Regions from separate parts of the Paenibacillus filicis genome, predicted to be linked through region 3. Evidence: riboswitches for the same ligand, from Rfam matches in the RefSeq annotation. Region 3 holds a riboswitch; each other region holds the start of a gene.
The links. A riboswitch is a leader RNA that binds a small molecule or an ion and turns the genes downstream of it on or off. The one in region 3 is predicted to bind cyclic di-AMP.

Region 1: it holds a riboswitch for cyclic di-AMP, as region 3 does, so the genes downstream of both, WMW72_RS16585 (hypothetical protein) here and WMW72_RS21660 (CAP domain-containing protein) in region 3, are expected to answer to the same signal.
Region 2: it holds a riboswitch for cyclic di-AMP, as region 3 does, so the genes downstream of both, WMW72_RS33695 (hypothetical protein) here and WMW72_RS21660 (CAP domain-containing protein) in region 3, are expected to answer to the same signal.

Annotation. Positions count from the first base shown of each region.
Region 1 covers NZ_JBBPCC010000010.1:122,752-128,571, forward strand. Annotated here, with positions in the region: gene WMW72_RS16565 (DoxX family protein) at 1-360, shown strand, start outside; gene WMW72_RS16570 (ring-cleaving dioxygenase) at 417-1,361, shown strand; gene WMW72_RS16575 (alpha/beta hydrolase) at 1,364-1,972, shown strand; gene WMW72_RS16580 (flavin reductase family protein) at 1,969-2,583, shown strand; cyclic di-AMP (ydaO/yuaA leader) riboswitch at 2,678-2,815, shown strand; gene WMW72_RS16585 (hypothetical protein) at 3,019-3,264, shown strand; gene WMW72_RS16590 (VOC family protein) at 3,354-4,214, opposite strand; gene WMW72_RS16595 (hypothetical protein) at 4,360-4,593, opposite strand; gene WMW72_RS16600 (Lrp/AsnC family transcriptional regulator) at 4,751-5,221, opposite strand; gene WMW72_RS16605 (TetR/AcrR family transcriptional regulator) at 5,541-5,820, shown strand, end outside.
Region 2 covers NZ_JBBPCC010000036.1:42,536-48,355, forward strand. Annotated here, with positions in the region: gene kdpA (potassium-transporting ATPase subunit KdpA) at 1-1,064, opposite strand, end outside; gene kdpF (K(+)-transporting ATPase subunit F) at 1,093-1,170, opposite strand; gene WMW72_RS33695 (hypothetical protein) at 1,308-1,718, opposite strand; cyclic di-AMP (ydaO/yuaA leader) riboswitch at 1,842-2,008, opposite strand; cyclic di-AMP (ydaO/yuaA leader) riboswitch at 2,178-2,367, opposite strand; gene WMW72_RS33700 (nucleoside hydrolase) at 3,005-3,961, opposite strand; gene WMW72_RS33705 (stalk domain-containing protein) at 4,216-5,820, opposite strand, start outside.
Region 3 covers NZ_JBBPCC010000015.1:94,241-100,060, reverse strand. Annotated here, with positions in the region: gene WMW72_RS21665 (S-layer homology domain-containing protein) at 1-814, shown strand, start outside; gene WMW72_RS21660 (CAP domain-containing protein) at 866-1,696, opposite strand; cyclic di-AMP (ydaO/yuaA leader) riboswitch at 1,696-1,831, opposite strand; gene WMW72_RS21655 (MFS transporter) at 2,245-3,441, shown strand; gene WMW72_RS21650 (DEAD/DEAH box helicase) at 3,696-5,820, shown strand, end outside.

The DNA.
Region 1 (5,820 bases), on a different contig from region 3:
GGATTGTTGTTCGTAGGTCACGGGGCACAAAAGCTGTTCGGCTGGTTCGGCGGCTACGGTCCGAAAGGCACCGGGGGCTGGATGGACTCAATCGGCATCAAGCCGGGGGTGGCAATGGCTGTCATGGCGGGTCTGATGGAGCTTATCGGAGGGGCGCTGTTCGCCGCGGGGTTGTTTACACCGGTTGCTGCGGTGCTGATCACGCTGACGATGCTTGGCGCGATTGTCAAGGTACATGGCAAGAACGGCTTGTGGGTCACCGCTAACGGCTACGAATATCCGCTGGTGCTGATCGCGGTCGTCGTCGGTATCGCCTTGACTGGCGCGGGTGCTATCTCGCTAGACGCCCTGCTGCAATAATCGGGGAACCTGAGTAAACAATAGGTAACAGTTAAGAAAACCAAGGAGGAATTACTATGTCTCAGCAAACAACCGGCATTCATCATATTACCGCCTTCGCCCGCGATCCTCAGGCCAATGTGGATTTCTATGCAGGAGTTCTTGGCCTGCGGCTCGTGAAGCAGACAATCAACTTCGATGCTCCTGAAGTGTATCATCTGTATTTCGGCAACGAGAGCGGCAGTCCCGGCACCATTATTACTTTTTTCCCTTCCCCCGGTTCGCCCAAGGGGCGGATCGGAGGCGGGCAGGTCGGGATTACCTCTTACGCCGTACCTGTCGGCTCGCTGAGCTTCTGGGAGCAACGGCTGGCAGGCTTCGGCATTCAGACACAGCAGGTGGAACGCTTCGGAGAAACCTATCTGCAGTTCACTGACAATGAAGGCTTGAATCTGGAGCTGGTCGAGCGTTCGGAGGGAGAGCCGAGCTCGTGGTCCTTCGACGGTCTGACGCCGGATCAGGCGATCAAGGGGTTTGGCGGAGCGGTCTTGTATAGTGTGAAGCCTGCGGCTACCATGGATGCACTGCAGCATGTCCTGGGTTTGGAGAGAGAGGGAGAAGACAGCGGGTACGCACGCTTCCAGGCTTCCGGAGATATCGGCAATGTGATCGATGTTCCGCTGGCAGCGGCGGAATGGGGAACCGGAGGCGCGGGCACCGTGCATCATATCGCATGGCGTGCTCAAGACTTCGAAGATCATGCCCGCTGGCAGGCTCTCGTGGCGGAGAAAGGCTATCGTCCGACCTCCATCATCGACCGCCAGTATTTCAATGCGATCTATTTCCGCGAGGGCGGCGGCATCTTGTTCGAGATCGCTACCGACCCTCCTGGATTTGCCAACGACGAGCCTGCGGAATCATTGGGCGAGACCTTGATGCTGCCCGAGTGGTATGAGCCGCATCGCGCACAGATCCAAGCAGGCTTGCGGCCCATCCAGGTCCGCGTCGTGGAGGGGAAATGATCATGAAGCATCTATTCGAGAAAGGCGCCAATCCTGACGCCCCGACGCTGGTTTTATTCCACGGAACGGGCGGCACAGAACGCGATCTGCTCCCGCTGGCCGGCCTTCTGTCGCCTGAGTCTTCCGTGCTGAGTCTTCGAGGAAATGTGCTGGAGAACGGCATGCCGCGGTTTTTCCGGCGGCTCGCCGAAGGCGTATTCGATGAAGAGGATCTGATCTTCCGGACGAAGGAAGTGTACGATTTCCTGGAGGAGGCTGCGGCTCAATATGGATTCGACCGCAGCCGGGTCATTGCCGTGGGCTATTCCAACGGAGCGAATTTGATCGGCAGCCTGCTGTTCCATTATCCACAGGCCGTAAGCGGAGCGATTTTGCACCATCCGATGGTACCCAGACGGGGCATTGAGCTTCCAGCTCTGAGTGGTACGCCGGTATTTATCGGCGCAGGAAGCCATGACCCGATTTGCTCACCTTTGGAGACTGAGGAGCTGCAAGGATTGCTGGAGCAAGCGGGGGCGGATGTTACGGTTCACTGGGAGCGATCCGGCCATCAGTTGACGGCGACGGAGGCTCGGGCGGCCGCAGCTTGGCTCCGGGAGCGGCTGCTATGATCGTGATCGATCCTTCGACGCAAAGCGAGCGAGATAATTATAAGCTGCTGACGGGCAGTATTATCCCGCGGCCCATCGCGCTTGTGACGACGCTCTCCCCGGATGGCGTGGTGAATGCGGCTCCGTTCAGTTACTTTTCCATCGTATCGAGCCAGCCGCCACTGGTCTCGGTATCCGTCCAGCGGAAGCAGGGTGCGATGAAGGATACGGCGAGAAATGCCATACATACGGGGGCCTTTGTCATCCATATCCCTGACGAGTCGATCGTCCTTCCGATGAATGAAACGGCTGCGAATCTCCCGTCGGACGAGAGCGAAGTAATCCAGGCCGGCTTCTCGCTGGTGCCCAGCGAGGCGGTACCGGTGCCGAGGCTGATGGAAGCGAAGGTAAGGCTGGAATGCGTGCTGGAGCAGAGTCTGGAGCTGGGCGGGACGGGCGGCGAGCCCGCCTGCGATCTGCTGATCGGCCGGGTCGTCCGCTTTCATCTGGCGGAGGAGATCTATGAGCAAGGCCACATCCTGGCAGAGAAGCTACGCCCGGTGAGCCGTCTGGCGGGCAGCTATTATGCCCGGCTCGGGGAGCAGTTCGCCGTCGAGCGTCCGCTGGGTTGACACGGCAGCAGCGCAGGCTGGAATTCCGCCAGTGCTGCGGGCAGCGGGACAAACCCAAGGCTTTGCTTATTGACTAATGCGGAGGATTTCCGTACTATAAAACTAGCTTAATTTCCGGTGCCAGTCACTGGAAAGCGGGGGAACCACTTGCATTTGGGGCGAATCATGATTCATGTAGGGAACCATCTTTCCCGAGCCCGACAGCTAACCTCGTCAGCGGAAGATGGGTCAGTCGGCATGCAAGCCAACATGTTGCAGCAATGACCCGTGATTGGTGGGGTCTTTTTTTTATGGGGAAGACCCTGGGGGCTGGTCCTTGATTGTCTCGAGCGGAGGCAGCGGATAGCCGGGGTCTTTTTTTCATGCCAAGCCGGTCAAGTCCGCATAAGCTTCAGAGCCAGAGACGGGGTATCTCATGGGGAAGGAGAACGGTATATGAACAGGGTGAGGGAAATTCGGGAACGCGTAGAAGCCCAGCAATTGAGGGAGCAGGATATGATTTATTTGCTAAATGAGGTGCAGCGGCTGAGAGAAGCGCTGCAATCGATCGTCGGAGAGGGATTTTTCTCCAGCGATCAGCAGCATTGGATGGCCTACAAACGTATAGCGGGCCGGGCGCTGGAGCCGGAGAGGGGCTGCTCGGTCACGTCCAAAGCGCCGGACGTGGAACGCTTTCGCTAACAGCGGCGATCATGTCACATACGGACCGGATTTCATAGCCAAGGATAGAGATCAAGACCGCTCCTGCCGGGAGCGGTCTTTTGCTGCACTTAAACAGTTACCAGGCGGAGTGTAATGCCTGATGGGTCGGTCACCGACCGGAACCCGTTCTGCTCCGCTACCGCGATCCCGGCGCTGCCCAGCCGGTCCAGGGTCTGACGAAGGGAGGCTTCGTCCGGGAAGACGACCGTTGCATAGTCCAGGCCTGTTGCCTGAGCCGGCGGAATCGGAGCGTGCTCTCCAGCCCAAATATTCAGGCCGATATGATGGTGGTACCCGCCAGCAGAGATGAACAACGCACCCCGGCTGCTGGCATCGGCTACGATATCGAAGCCGAGCACATTGCAATAGAAGCGTCTGGAGCTGTCCAGGCTTTGAACGTGAAAATGGATATGGCCGATTACGGTACCAGGCGGCAGGCCGTTCCACTCCTTGCCTTCCGCTAGCGCCACGAGGCCATCCCGGTCGATCGGATCGCTGGCCATGATATAGTGGCCTTGAGTGTCCCGGCGCCAGGTGTCGCGAGGGCGGTCACTGTAAATTTCTATGCCGTTATGGTCGGGATCGGTAATATATAGAGCTTCGCTGACCAGATGGTCCGAATGGCCGATATGAATTCCCGTCCCGATCAGATGACGAAGGGTAAGCCCTAGAGCCTCGCGGGTAGGCAGCAGAATCGCGAAGTGATACAAGCCTGCGGCGGACCTGCGCGCGGTTACCTGCGCATCGGCGACTTCCCGCAGGACGACCAGCGGTGTGAGTCCATCCGCGGTCAGCTGGGCTTCGCCTTGCGTTTCGTGCAGCAGACGCAAGCCGACTATTTCCGTATAGAAAGCCAGAGAACGCGTCAAGTCGGAAACCTTCAGCTTCACCGGTCCAAGCTTCAAATCATCAGGGAGCACAGAGGACATCGTATAAACACTCCTTATTCAGATAGGATTTCTAGTTAAATGTATAGCAGGAGAAGGAATTCTGTCAAATAAAACCAAGCGGGTTGGACAACGCCAAAGAGGACCGCTCCTTGTGGGAGCGGTCCTGTTGAGATTTGGTGTAAGTTTAGCCGGACGAGCCCGGGCTGGACTGCACGATATAGGCAACTAAAGCCACATAACCGAGCACGATCACGACAATATAAATCCACGATAAACGGGACCAATTTCCTTTGGTTTTGCTATCATAAGAAGGATTGCCTTCTTTGTTTTTCTTGGAGACCCCGACCATAATGGTCGAAACGGCGCCGATCAACAGGATCGTAGCGAATACCAAGTAATATATATAGAGCTGCTGCACAGGCTCCTCACCTCTCTGCCGTCCTTGTTCCCCCTAGACTATAGCAGCAATCGGAGCTGTCGTAACCATCCATTCCGATAAAAATCAGACCATCCAATTGGATGGGCGAGGCGTCAGGAGATGTAGGGGTAATCACGGCAAATCGTCCGGCTCCAAGCTAGAGCGGTAGACCTACGCGGCTTTTGTAGCGAGTGATCAGCACCTGACAATCCACGCTTGTAATCCCTGGCAGTGTATATAGCTTCTCCCTTAGAAAGGCTTCCATCTCCTGATTGGTAGCGAATAGACCGTGCATATAAAGCTTGCTCGGACCGGTCGTATGGTACAGGTTGGTTACGGCCGGTTGAGCCGACAACTTACTGGCTACCTCCTGCATCTGCAGCGGCTCCACCTCGATATTGAAGATAGCCGTCACACCTATGCCTACTTTAGCCGGATTCAGCACCGCCGTAAACTGCTCAATCACGCCGCTATCCATAAGCGTATGAATGCGAGCTTGAACGGCAACACGCGACAGTCCGATTTCTTTCCCAAGATCTGTGTAAGATATTCTACCGTTAGTAGTAAGTTCATGAATGATTTTTCGATCAATGTCATCAATGTCGACTGATGGTGTTTCATTTTGCATGATAGCCAGCCCCATTCCACAATTTGAAAAATATATGACAAGGCGAATGAGAAATGATTGTTTGAATATCCGTATGTACTAAATATATCGTGAAAATCATTCATTTTCAATAATATATTGTGAATTTACCTGACATGTGAAAGAAAAAAGATGGAGGAATGAAAGGTAGCAAGTTGGATTTCATGGGATTAAATATGTTAATTTACATGACGCGAATCAAGGTGGTTGGGTGTGTATGATCAAAAAAGTTTCTTCGAAAAAGGATCTTTATCTATGTTCATGCTGACTTGACTAGTCCGGTGGAAGCTGTTAGTCTTGGTTGGACGACCAAACAAGTGAAGGGGGAAACATAATTACAGAGCCATTAAATAATCGGGATCTTATTATCGCCAAGACGCATGATTTATTGATCGAGCATGGTATCAAAGCTACTTCGATCAAACTGGTTGCTCAAGCTGCCGGTGTCGCACCAGGCTTGATCCACTACTATTTCAAAAGCAAGGAAGAGCTTATTTTGGCCGTGCTAGAGGAAGCTAAGCGCCAATGCCTTCAGGATTGGGACGAAATTCTCCGTCGGGCGAAGGACATTCAGCAAACCG
Region 2 (5,820 bases), on a different contig from region 3:
GTCAACGTATCATGCATATTGTTGACGGAGCCGGTCGTCGCCGCCGTCGTCACGGTTGTGAACAAGGCGGACCCAGCAATGCCGAAGCGTACCTCCTTGCCCTCCATGCTGCCCTGTGAGGCATCCACGCCCAGCCGGTTCAGCACGGGATTGCCTGCCGATTCAGCGGCATAAGCTGCAGACAGGAACAGTACGAACAAGATCATCATCGCCGAGAAGATCACCCAGCCCTGCTTGCGGTTCTTGGCAAACAAGCCGAACGTATACGGGAGCGCAGCCGCCAGCGACCACATGGACAGAATCTCGATCACGTTGGTCAGCGGATTCGGATTCTCGAACGGATGGGCTGAGTTCGCCCCGAAGAAGCCGCCCCCGTTGGTCCCCAGATGCTTGATCGATTCGAGCGCCGCTACCGGGCCGATCGCAATCTGCTGCGGCCCTTCCACCCCGTTCACGGTGATCGTTGGCTGCAGCGTCTGTGGTACCTGAAGCCCGACGAGCACCAGCGTGGTGACAAAAGCAAACGGCAGAAATACCCGCGTATGCGCCTTGACGAAATCCTCGAAGAAATTGCCGATCGTCTCACCCTTGCTCGTGATGGCTCGGATGAAGGCTATCGCCACGCACAGCCCCGTAGCAGCTGAGGTAAACATCATCATCGTAATAAAAGCCATCTGCGAGAAATACGAGAGGCCAGTCTCACCGCTGTAATGCTGGAGATTCGTATTGGTCATGAAGCTGATGACCGTATTGAATGTCAGCGTCTGCTCCATATTATCGATGCCGCTCGGGTTAAACGGCAGAAACTTCTGCAGTCGAAGCATGAGGTAGCCGGTCGCTACCAGGACGATGTTCGTCAGAATAAAGCTTAGCGCGTAGGTTTTCCAGGTCATGCCCCGGCGCTGCTTCAGCCCGATCAGTGCGTATATCGGCCTCTCCGCCCAGGCAAACCAGCGATCTGTGCCGTTCGCCTCGCCCCGGAACACCTGGTACAGGTAGGTGCCGAGCGGCTTCACCAGCAGCAGCAGGATCAGGATAACAACGGCTATTTGTACAATGCCCATAACTTCTTAGACCCTCCTTGTCAGCAACCTAGAATTTCTCCGGATTGACCAGCACATAGACGAGATAAATAAAGATAAACACCGTACATACACCAACCACGATCATTTGTTATCTCCCTCCGGTTCACGGTTTACGCTTCCGCACCAGGCTAGGAAGCCTGCGAATAAGACATACGCTCCGGCCAGAAGCAGCACCATACCTAGATCCAGCATCCAAATCCCTCCTCATGGTCAGCCTTCTGCCTAATCGTCCATGGATGCAATTAAAAAGCTAACGTCCTGACTGGACGTATGAATGATATTGCGGGCCCCCAGATTTCTGTACATCAGCCTCGGACTGCTCGAATGGGTGATGATCGTGATGGGCTTTGTCGTCCATTTGCTGCAGATCTGCAGATAGCGGCAGCACAGCGTCACGCTATTTTCAAATAAAAAGACTTGACCTACCGGGAACTCCGGCATGATCCAGGTAACCTCATTTTTAGTATCCACGAGGTGGGAAATTTTCACTCCGATTCTAGTAACCCTCTCTTGTTCCACTCGATTGTTCACGATCGCTGCGCACGGAATCTGCCGGGCCAGCAATTGACTAATGAACAGCTCCCCTGCTTTGTTCGGTGCGGATACCAAGATCCATTCCCGCTGATGTACCACGGATTCTCCTCCTATTGATTGAGAAAGAGAAGGCAACAAAAAAGAAGCCGGCAGGAAGAAAAGAACTCTTCCCGCGGCTTCTTCAGGCACAGCCAAATAGACCGTGTCTTGCCCACGACAATCGTTGCCTCTCTCCAAACGCTTACGAGGTTAGCTGACGGATTCGGGCGTGAGAGTCGCCCTACCCGGGAACAGCCTGGCTGTTCCGGGATTCACCCCATGAAGCTGCGATGGCAGCTTCGTTGGTTCCCCCGTTCCTTTTCCATTCAAGGACTCAGCGAATCAGATGCATGTCATTCGTTTTGTAAATCATTGGCTTCTGTTTCATAAAAAGACAAGTAAAAACCACAGAGGCTTAAGCCCTGTGGTCGATAGGTTCGATCACAAGCTTCATCATCCTCTCTCCATTAAGCACCATTCGCATGTCAGAACAAGTCAAGACGGTCCTTCGATACCAAGATGGCTGCCTACCAACGCTTACGGGGTTAGCTGACGGATTCGGGCGGTGAGAGTCGCCCTACTCGGAGCCGCTTCCTGCCCCAAGATTCACCCCATGCCCTGCGCGCAGCGGCTCTCACACCGCTTCGGCCTGGCTGTATTGGTTCCCCCGCTTTCCCGGTTAGCCCAGGAAACTCAGCGATTCAACATGGAAACTTTGTTTGATTCATGAGTTGTATCATACGCTTGCCGGTTGGTCCTGTAAAGAAAGACCATCCGTCAAATCCCGTTCAATCCGCCATAATCCGGAAGTAATTCATCTTCGATCTCCATATTGCTGCATCTTACTCCCGATTTTACTGTTTATCTCGAAAATCACGAAAATAGAAGCTTAGCCTAGAAAAGGTGGAGATAACCGAAGCGTCTGTCCATTGAAGTCGGTTTCACGTGGATTTCCGGTTCAAATCATACAAATCTAACCATTTATCGGGTTTTATTTTGCAATAGTTCGGGCGAATGGGGTAACCGCGATAGCTAACCTCGTAAGCACAGGTTTCAGCCGCCAACAACTATTTACTAATCCCGGTTGCACGAGACGAAGATTGAGGATGCCGGAATGGCGGCCATGACCTCTGATTTCGTAATTTTTATAGATGAAGAGGCGCCTCATGTAAAAAAAGACCTTCCAAAAGTGTTCCGCCTGACAAATTGGATCTGCTTAGAAGAAAGGGACTCTTTTCATATGGCGTGACAAAGGTCGTTTCAGACGCATACATGCCTGATTACAAACAGGCTAAGGGAGCATTTCTGCTCCCCTTCCATGCCTTCTGCATAGCTATAGACGCTGTTTAAAGAAATACGGACAATAATTTATTCACGGCATACTCGGCCTCGACATCTATACACACCTGTACAGGACTTCCTACCAAAGCATTACGCCGTAAATCCGCCACGGTCATCCCCTGACAAATCTCACTTTGGCATTCCACTTTAATCTTCATCTGTTGGGTTTTGACCACACCTGGCTCTAGGGCCACCAGCATCGTTAATGGATCATGCAGCGGGGCAGCTCCCATCCAATAATTCGAGGTGTGATAGAAGTCAAAGTAAAACTGTAAGGATTCGTTGATAAATTCGACGATATCCTTGTTCTCTTCTTGGCAATGCTCCTGCAGATAGTTCAGATGCTGCTGGGTAATCAGCGTTTTCATCGTAACATCTAGGCCCACCATGGTGATCGGTAACCCCGAGCTAAACACGATGTCCGCGGCCTCGGGATCGCCCCATATATTCGCCTCCGACACGGGGGTTACATTACCCGGGACATGAACAGCTCCACCCATGACATATACATGCTTAATTTTTTGAGCCAACGTTGCATCCTTCTGAAGCGCCTGGGCTAAGTTGGTTAATCTTCCCAAAGCCACGATAATTAACTCATTAGGAAGCTCGTCCGCTTTACGCAAGATAAACTCATGGGCTTCTTCCCCCAAGGCCTTCTGAGCGGAAGGCGGAAGCTCGACGTCGCCGATTCCATTCTCGCCGTGCACTTTCGTAGAGAAGCCCTGCAAGGTGCGCTGCAGAGGCTTCTCCGCCCCTTGGACCACCGGAATCTCATAGGTCGTCTTGGCCAGCTGAATAATTCTTAAGGTATTCTCCGTTGCTTGCTGGACGCTAATATTCCCGAATACCGTTGTGATTCCCTCTACGTGTACATCCGTTGCTTTCAGCGCATATAGGATGGCTAGCGCATCGTCGATCCCCGTATCGGCATCAATGATTACTTTTTTTTCGAATGGTTGCATCGGAATCTCTCCCTGTCTGGTTAGTTACTATTTAATTCCCGTATTCGATGAAGTGGCAGGAGAATCATGATAGGAATTATAACAGTAATGAGCGGCATAGCAAACCTCTCATCCCAGCGTGTAGCGGTGCGTTACCGAATTTCATTATGAAAAAAGCACGGACCCTAGAGTCCGTGCTTGGTGAGGGAAACGAGCATAAGCTCGGTAATCCCTGCATGACAGTGAAATTCATGCATAGGCTTGCTTCACCAAAGTCATTGCAGCTGCATCAGCGTGGCAGCATCAATATCGTATAAGGTACCTTGGCCAGCTTGAACAAGCTGACTGATCTGCTCGTAGGCCAAGCCGCTTGTCGGGGCAATGGCATCCAGCGTAACCTGATTCGCTGGCAGGTTAGCGATGATTTCTTCCAGGAAGAAACCGGCCATGCCTTGGGAGGTGCCTTTATCATGAACAGGAGCATCGGTAATGAAGATGATTCTTTTGGAGTTCTTTCGTCCCGCTAATTTTTGAATCGCCATATCAATGGCCTCTAGTCCAGATTCCTCTTCGTCCTCCCCGCCGGAAGCAACCAACTGCTCTAATTGAACCCGTAACAAGTGTTTATTATTGGTGAAATCAAAATACTCGAAATCTGGATTATACGGATCTACATAATTAATATCCCGATAAGCCACGAGAGCAAAGTTCGAGCCCGATGGAACGGAATCCACGAAGCTAATGACCGACTCCTTCACGTAGTCGATAACCTCACCCATACTACCTGTCACGTCTATGACAAAGACAATATCCGAAGCAGCTTTGATCCCTTTGGATATGTTCTCTAGAATAGGTGAGGAAGTCGACGGTTCTGACGGCTCTTGTACCGCTTCCTCAACCGGAGTCTTCTCGCTTTCAACGGAGGTCGGGATCTCAGGTTTGTTCTGAAAAATGATGACGGATTTGGAAGCCTCGTTCCATTCTACAACACCGCCTAGAGCTTCACTCACAAAGCGAACCGGTACCATCGTATGCCCATGGATAAGCTGTGCGGGTACACTCAACGTCACGGCAACACCGTTGACGTAAGCCACATTCGAACCGATCGTTAATACAATGGTTTGACCTTCTCTTCTTGCGGTGACCGTTTGGGTGAGGCTATCCCACTCTACCGTTGCTCCGAGCGATTCGAAGATGGACCGCAGCGGCACCAGCACGCTTCCTTGCGAATTGACAGGAGCCTGCTCATAAGCCTGCCGTTGTCCTCCGATTAAAACCTGGATTTGCTCTGGTTGCTGGTTGACCGGCACGAATTGAGGGACAGAGGCTGCGAGCCCTCCCGACTGATTGACGGTTTTCAAGTAAACATAGTATCCTCCCGAGGACAGCCCAAGCTTACTCCATGAATAGGTCGAAGGGCTCCCTGGGGTTATTCGGATTTGCTTCACAAGCTTTCCGCTCGCATTCTTGATCATGAGATACGAGTGATAGGTCGGCTGCAAATTGGCCTTCGGCATATTCACCGTGACGGATCCATTCGGACTCTGTGTAATCGTCCCGGGAAAGCTCGCTCCGCTTGGCACTTGAAATCCCGGTTCGACAGCCGGATTGGGAGACGGCGCTGCAAGCGGGCCGGAGGGAGCGGGCGCTGCTGGCTCTCCGCCAGCGGTTTGGATACCCGTAATCGAAGTCTTCGGGAAATAGAAGTAAATCTTCGATTTAGCACCAGGCGCCGGGCGCTTTTCTGAGATCGTGATGGACTGGCTCTCAGGATTGAAGGTGAACTCCGAAGGTCGGATTTTCATCCCGTCGATGTACAAGCTCACATTTTTACTTGAATTTATGACATATCGGGTCGTTAATTTGAAAACTCGTGCCGC
Region 3 (5,820 bases):
AACGGTGAATGGCAAGCCTGTGGCTATCGAGCAGGTCATCGTGGAAAAGGGTCGGATTATTCTGGTGCTGAGGCAGCCTGTTCTGGCTGGAGATCAGGTAGCGGTCGTGTATGCAGGGGACCTTACTGTAGACAGTGAGAAGCGTAAACGGACCTTCAGCATGCTCGTGAACAATCCTGGACATCACCGGCCGTATATCACGGGCTATCCCGATGGCACCTTTGGGCCGTCTAACCGGATTACCCGGGCCGAGGTAGCTACGATTCTATCACGCGTCACGAGTAAGGCCGAGAATCGTAAGGAAGTCACATACACAGATGTGACCCAGTCGCACTGGGCATCAGACAATATCAACAGAGTCACGTGGATGGGGATCATGGACGGGTATCCCGATGGAAGCTTCCGGCCGGAAGCGCCAGTTACCCGCGCGGAAATGGCCAGCCTGGCTGCCCGCTGGTCCACCGGTAATCCTACTTCGAGCCTAAGCGCCAGGTTCACGGATGTTCAAGGTCACTGGGCGCAGGAGGCGATCCTACGAATGCGGACGGCCGGGGTACTGGACGGCTACGAAGATGGCAGGTTCCTGCCGGAGCATAGCCTGACCCGCGCGGAGGCGGTAACGGTGGTCAACAAGCTGCTGGGCCGCGGTCCATACACAGCTGGGGAGCAGCAGTGGCGTGACGTTGACATGCAGCACTGGGCTTACGGAGAGGTCCAGGAAGCTTCGGTCGATCATGAGATCGGTCTGGGAACGGATTCCGCGGAGAAACGAATACCGGTGAAAGAGCAGGCCAATCAAGCTCTACCTAAATAAACAGCAAAAAAGCCCGGAGCATCCGGGCTTTTTCCTGTCTTCACGCACTTATTAGTTCGCGATGAACTCTTGAACCCATTCGCCGTTGTAGAAAGCAACGCCGATCTTCGTGTAGTTCGGGCTCAAGATATTTTGTCTGTGGCCGGCGCTATTCATCCAGGCGTTCATAACTTCCTGTGGATCGCGTTGTCCCTTGGCGATATTCTCGCCGGCATACGAGTATTGAATACCGTATTTCTTCATCATATCGAACGGGGAACCGTAAGTTGGCGAATTATGGTCAAAGTAGTTCAGGTTGTACATGTCTTTGGCCTTGTCGAGTGCCATGTTGGCAAGGGCCGGATCGCTTGTCAGCGGCGACAGACCAGCCTTGGCGCGCTCCGCATTCACCAGGCTTACGACCTGATCGGCATAAGCCGAAGCGGTGTCTGTAGCTGGCTTGCTTGGAGCTGTCGGAGCTTCCGTCTGACCATTTCCTGGAGCCGGGGTTGTAACGGGAGCTTCGGTACCCGGAGCCGGTGTGTCAGTGTCTGGAGTTTCCGCTGGAGCTTGTCCTTCATCCGGAGCGGCAGAGCCATTATCCGGATTCTCAGAACCTGTACCCGGCGTTGTTGGAGCTTGTCCATGGTCGTTACCAGAGCCACCTTGCCCTGGATAAACATAATGAATTTCCGGGCATACTATGCGAAGATTCGCACCCTGCAGCTTCTGCAGCAGATCACTCAGGGACAATCCGTATTGTTGCTGTAGACGATTGACCAACTGATCAGGATTGATAGTGCCTGTCGTTGGAGTTGCTGCAAACGCGGAACCTGCTCCGACGACAACGCTTAACGCCAGTGCACCTGTCAATACTGTCTTTTTGAAAAACATTTCTTTCATCCTCTCCTTATTGTGGCCTACGAGGTTAGCTGACGGGTTCGGGTCAAAGAGCAATCACCCGGCCGCGAGAAGCGGCTTCACCCCAAAACATTGGGTTCCCCGTGCTTCTAGTAGAAGCTTCGGCCTTCTTTTTTCCGCGAAGATCAATCGATGTAAGCCCATCGTGTTTCCTGCGGTTGCTTCATGGTAACATGATATAACTCTCGAATCATTGCATAATGATTTCCATGCGCTAGTTTTTATGCCAAGAAACCGGGCAAACTCAGCATTTTCGTGTATGCACAAATGACAAGTATTCTACTATACCCGTATTTTCAAAGGCTTGCCGATGGTTCGAGTGGGAGTGGAACGATAACGAATATAACGCATACCGGCAGGAGCAGCGACCCCGGAATTGTTGCAGGAGATTAGGAGGGAAGAATCTGTAAAGAATGCGTGTAGGTTATTGCCGACTTTTCTAAGCGTGTGCTATTCTAACATACGGTGCGCAGCAAGCCATAAGGCTTGACCTGGCACAGGCACATACATAGAGAGAAGGCGTATATTCCATGGGAGTGCAGCAAGCAGCCATCGGCTCCTCAAGCAAGGAAAAAAGGTTTCCTATTGCCCTGATTTCGTTAACCGCAGGAGCATTTGCGATAGGGATGACAGAGTTCGTGATTATGGGTTTACTGCCTAATGTTGCGGCAGATCTGGACGTCAGCATTCCCAAAGCGGGCCAACTGATCACAGGCTACGCGCTGGGCGTCGCGATCGGAGCGCCGGTCCTGGCGTTAGCGACATCGAGGCTTCCCCAGAAAGTGTTATTGTGCATTCTCATGGTCTTATTCATTATCGGTAACGGGATTGCCGCTGTTGCTCCCACTTATACGGTGCTGATGCTGGCCCGGCTATTCACTTCGCTGGCGCACGGCACCTTCTTCGGAGTCGGGTCGGTCATCGCTGCCAATCTGGTTGCACCGAACCGGCGGGCAGCGGCCGTCTCGGTCATGATGGCGGGACTCACGGTCGCCAATATTATCGGGGTGCCCTTCGGCACCTTCATCGGTCAGAATATGGGCTGGAGAGCTGCTTTCCTGGCCGTCGTCGTCATGGGGATTATTACGCTGGTAGGCATTGTCGCCTTGATTCCGAAAATCCCGCATGATCCATCCTCCAGCTTTATCCGGCAGATCAGGGCGCTCGGCCAGCCTAAGCTGCTGACGGTGCTGCTGGCGGGCGCTATCGGCTGCAGCAGCTTGTTCGCAGTCTTCACGTATATCGCGCCGCTGCTGCAGGAAGTGACGGGCTTAGCTGAGCATAACGTCACGTGGGTGCTCGTGCTATTCGGCATCGGAGTCACGATCGGGAATATCGTAGGCGGCAAGCTCGCCGATTGGAAGCTGATGCCTACGCTGATGGTCGGGTTTCTGCTGCTGGCGGTTCTTCTGGCTGTGCTCGGTGTGACCGCACATATCCCGGTGCTGGCGATCGCGACGATCTTTCTGTGGGGTGTGGCTTCCTTTGGCGTGCTTCCCGGACTGCAGGTTCGGATTATGTCACTGGCCAAGGACGCTCCCGCGCTAGCTTCCACTTCGAATCACTCGGCCTTGAATCTCGGAAACGCAGGCGGGGCTTATCTGGGCGGGGTTGTGATTACACAGGCAGGTCTCGGATTCCTTCCTTGGGCCGGCGCGCTGATGTCCCTGATGGGACTGGTCATTACGGTAATCATCTTCCGTTGGGATCGCCGTACAGCCAGATAATTGGTAGTAGCGATTGGCTATCATAACAGTAGATTCAGCATAATAGGTTAAATAGAACCAAGCAGGGACAGTGAGCGTCTACGGACGGCTCTGCTGTCCCTGTTTCATTGTGACGATGAACGGCCGCTGATGTGGATAGACGTGAGTTTTACACGGCTGCGCGTGTACGGTGGAGAAGGGGAATGCTGGAAGTGGGTGCTACGGATATGATATGGTTATAGTTAACATAACGAGGCAGGACGGAGGCACGATCGATGTCGGGCTTTACAGAGGATTACGGATTTCATCCGGTATTATGGCAATGGTTTGCCGGCCGGTTCGGAGAGCCGACCGAGGTTCAGAAGCAGGCGTGGGTGCGTATCCAATCAGGGGACCATACGCTGATTTCCTCGCCGACCGGGTCAGGCAAGACGCTGGCGGCGCTGCTGCCCTGTCTGAACCGGATCTTGAGAAGCAAGGAAAGTGATGCGGAAGCCTACGTCCCTGGTGTGCGCACCTTGGTCGTGACTCCGCTGAAGGCGCTCAATAACGATATTCATCACCATCTGCTGCAATTTCTCGAAGAGATTCAGGCGGCACTGGTGCTATCTGGCGTTCCTCAGACACAAGGAACGATCACGGCTGCCGTACGGACCGGAGATACGACGCAGAGCACCCGCGCCTCGATGCTGCGAACGCCGCCGGATGTGCTGGTAACAACTCCAGAATCGCTGTATCTGCTGCTGACCTCCCCCCGGGCGCGGGAAATTCTGAAGACAGTGGAGCATGTCATTGTCGATGAGATTCATGATCTCGCCGCGGATAAGCGTGGGGTTCATCTGTCGCTGACCCTGGAGCGGCTGCAGGCCTGGTGTTCAGCCCCGGTACAGCGTATCGGCGTATCCGCGACGCAGAAGCCGATCGAGCGGGTCGCACGTTACCTGGGCGGCTGGGACGGTGACAGTCCCCGCGAGGTCGGGATTGTCGAGAGCCGGGCGGATAAGAAATATTCGCTGCTGGTGACGGTGCCGGAGAGACCGCGTCCTGGCGCGGACAAGGAGGAGATCTGGACGCCGCTGGTGAAGCGGCTGCTGGAGCTGATGGAGGGCAGCCGTACGGCGCTGATCTTCGCGAACAGTCGCAGATTATGCGAGCGTCTGACGCTGCGACTGAACGACTATGCCGGGTATGAGATGGCCCGCAGCCATCACGGCAGCGTCGCCCGCGAGAAGCGGCTCGAGGTGGAGCGGATGCTCAAGGAAGGCGAGCTCCGCTGTCTCGTCGCCACCTCGTCGCTGGAGCTCGGCATCGACGTCGGGCATGTCGATCTGGTGCTGCAGATCGACTCGCCGTTCAGCGCAGCCTCGGGCATCCAGCGGATCGGCCGGGCCGGGCACGGCGTCGGTGAAGTCAGCCGCGGCGTGCTCGTCGCCCGCAGCCGCAGCTTCCTGCCGGAGCTGGCGGTGCTCGCCCGGCGTATCCGCGCGCGCGACATCGAGGCCATCCGCCTTCCTCGGGGCGGCCTCGATGTGTTGGCGCAGCAGGTGGTCGCCCTCGTCAGCCTCGGCGACGAGTGGGATGTGCCTGGCCTGGAGCGCCTGATCGCCGGAAGTGATAGCTTCCGCGGGGTGTCCCGCGACAGGCTGCTGGCTATGCTCGAGATGCTGGCGGGCTTCTATCCGTTCGTGCGCCCGCTTATTGCCTGGGACCGCGAAACCGGCCGCCTGGAGCGGCTGGCGGCTACGCCGATGGCCGCGCTCGTCGGAGCGGGTACGATCCCGCAGAGCACGGCATATCCCGTGCATCATAACGAGACCGGGCTTCATCTGGGCGAGCTGGATGAAGAATATATCCAGGAGTCGTCCGTTGGTGACGTGTTCCAGCTCGGGACCGCATCCTGGCGGATCGTCCGCATCCGGCCGGAGCGAATCTATGTCCGCGAAGCGGAGAACCGCTACAGCGAAATTCCGTTCTGGCGTGGTGAGACGGGCGGCAAGTCTTATGAGCTGGGCGTACAGACGGGCGAGCTATGGCGCGAGTTGAGAGGCCGGCTGCAGGCGGAGCCAGCGGAGCAACAGGTGGAAGGCAATGGCCGGAATGAACGGCTGCTGGAGCCGAGAAGTACGGCGCTAGAAGCCGGGGATGAGGGGGTTTTCAAGCATGCAGAGGGCGGCTTGGAATCTGAGGCTGGGCTCGAAGTCAGGTTCGAGACTGGACGGGGAGCAGCCTACAAGTCCGGCTCCGAGCCTGAAGCTGGAGAAGGGCACATTGCCCTCGACCTGGCCACTCAGGAGTGGCTGATGGCTGAATTCGACCTGGACGCGGAGGCCGCTACGAGTCTGACCGGACTCGTGCGCAATCAGATGGCGGTCGCTCCGGTGCCGACGGACCGGACGATGG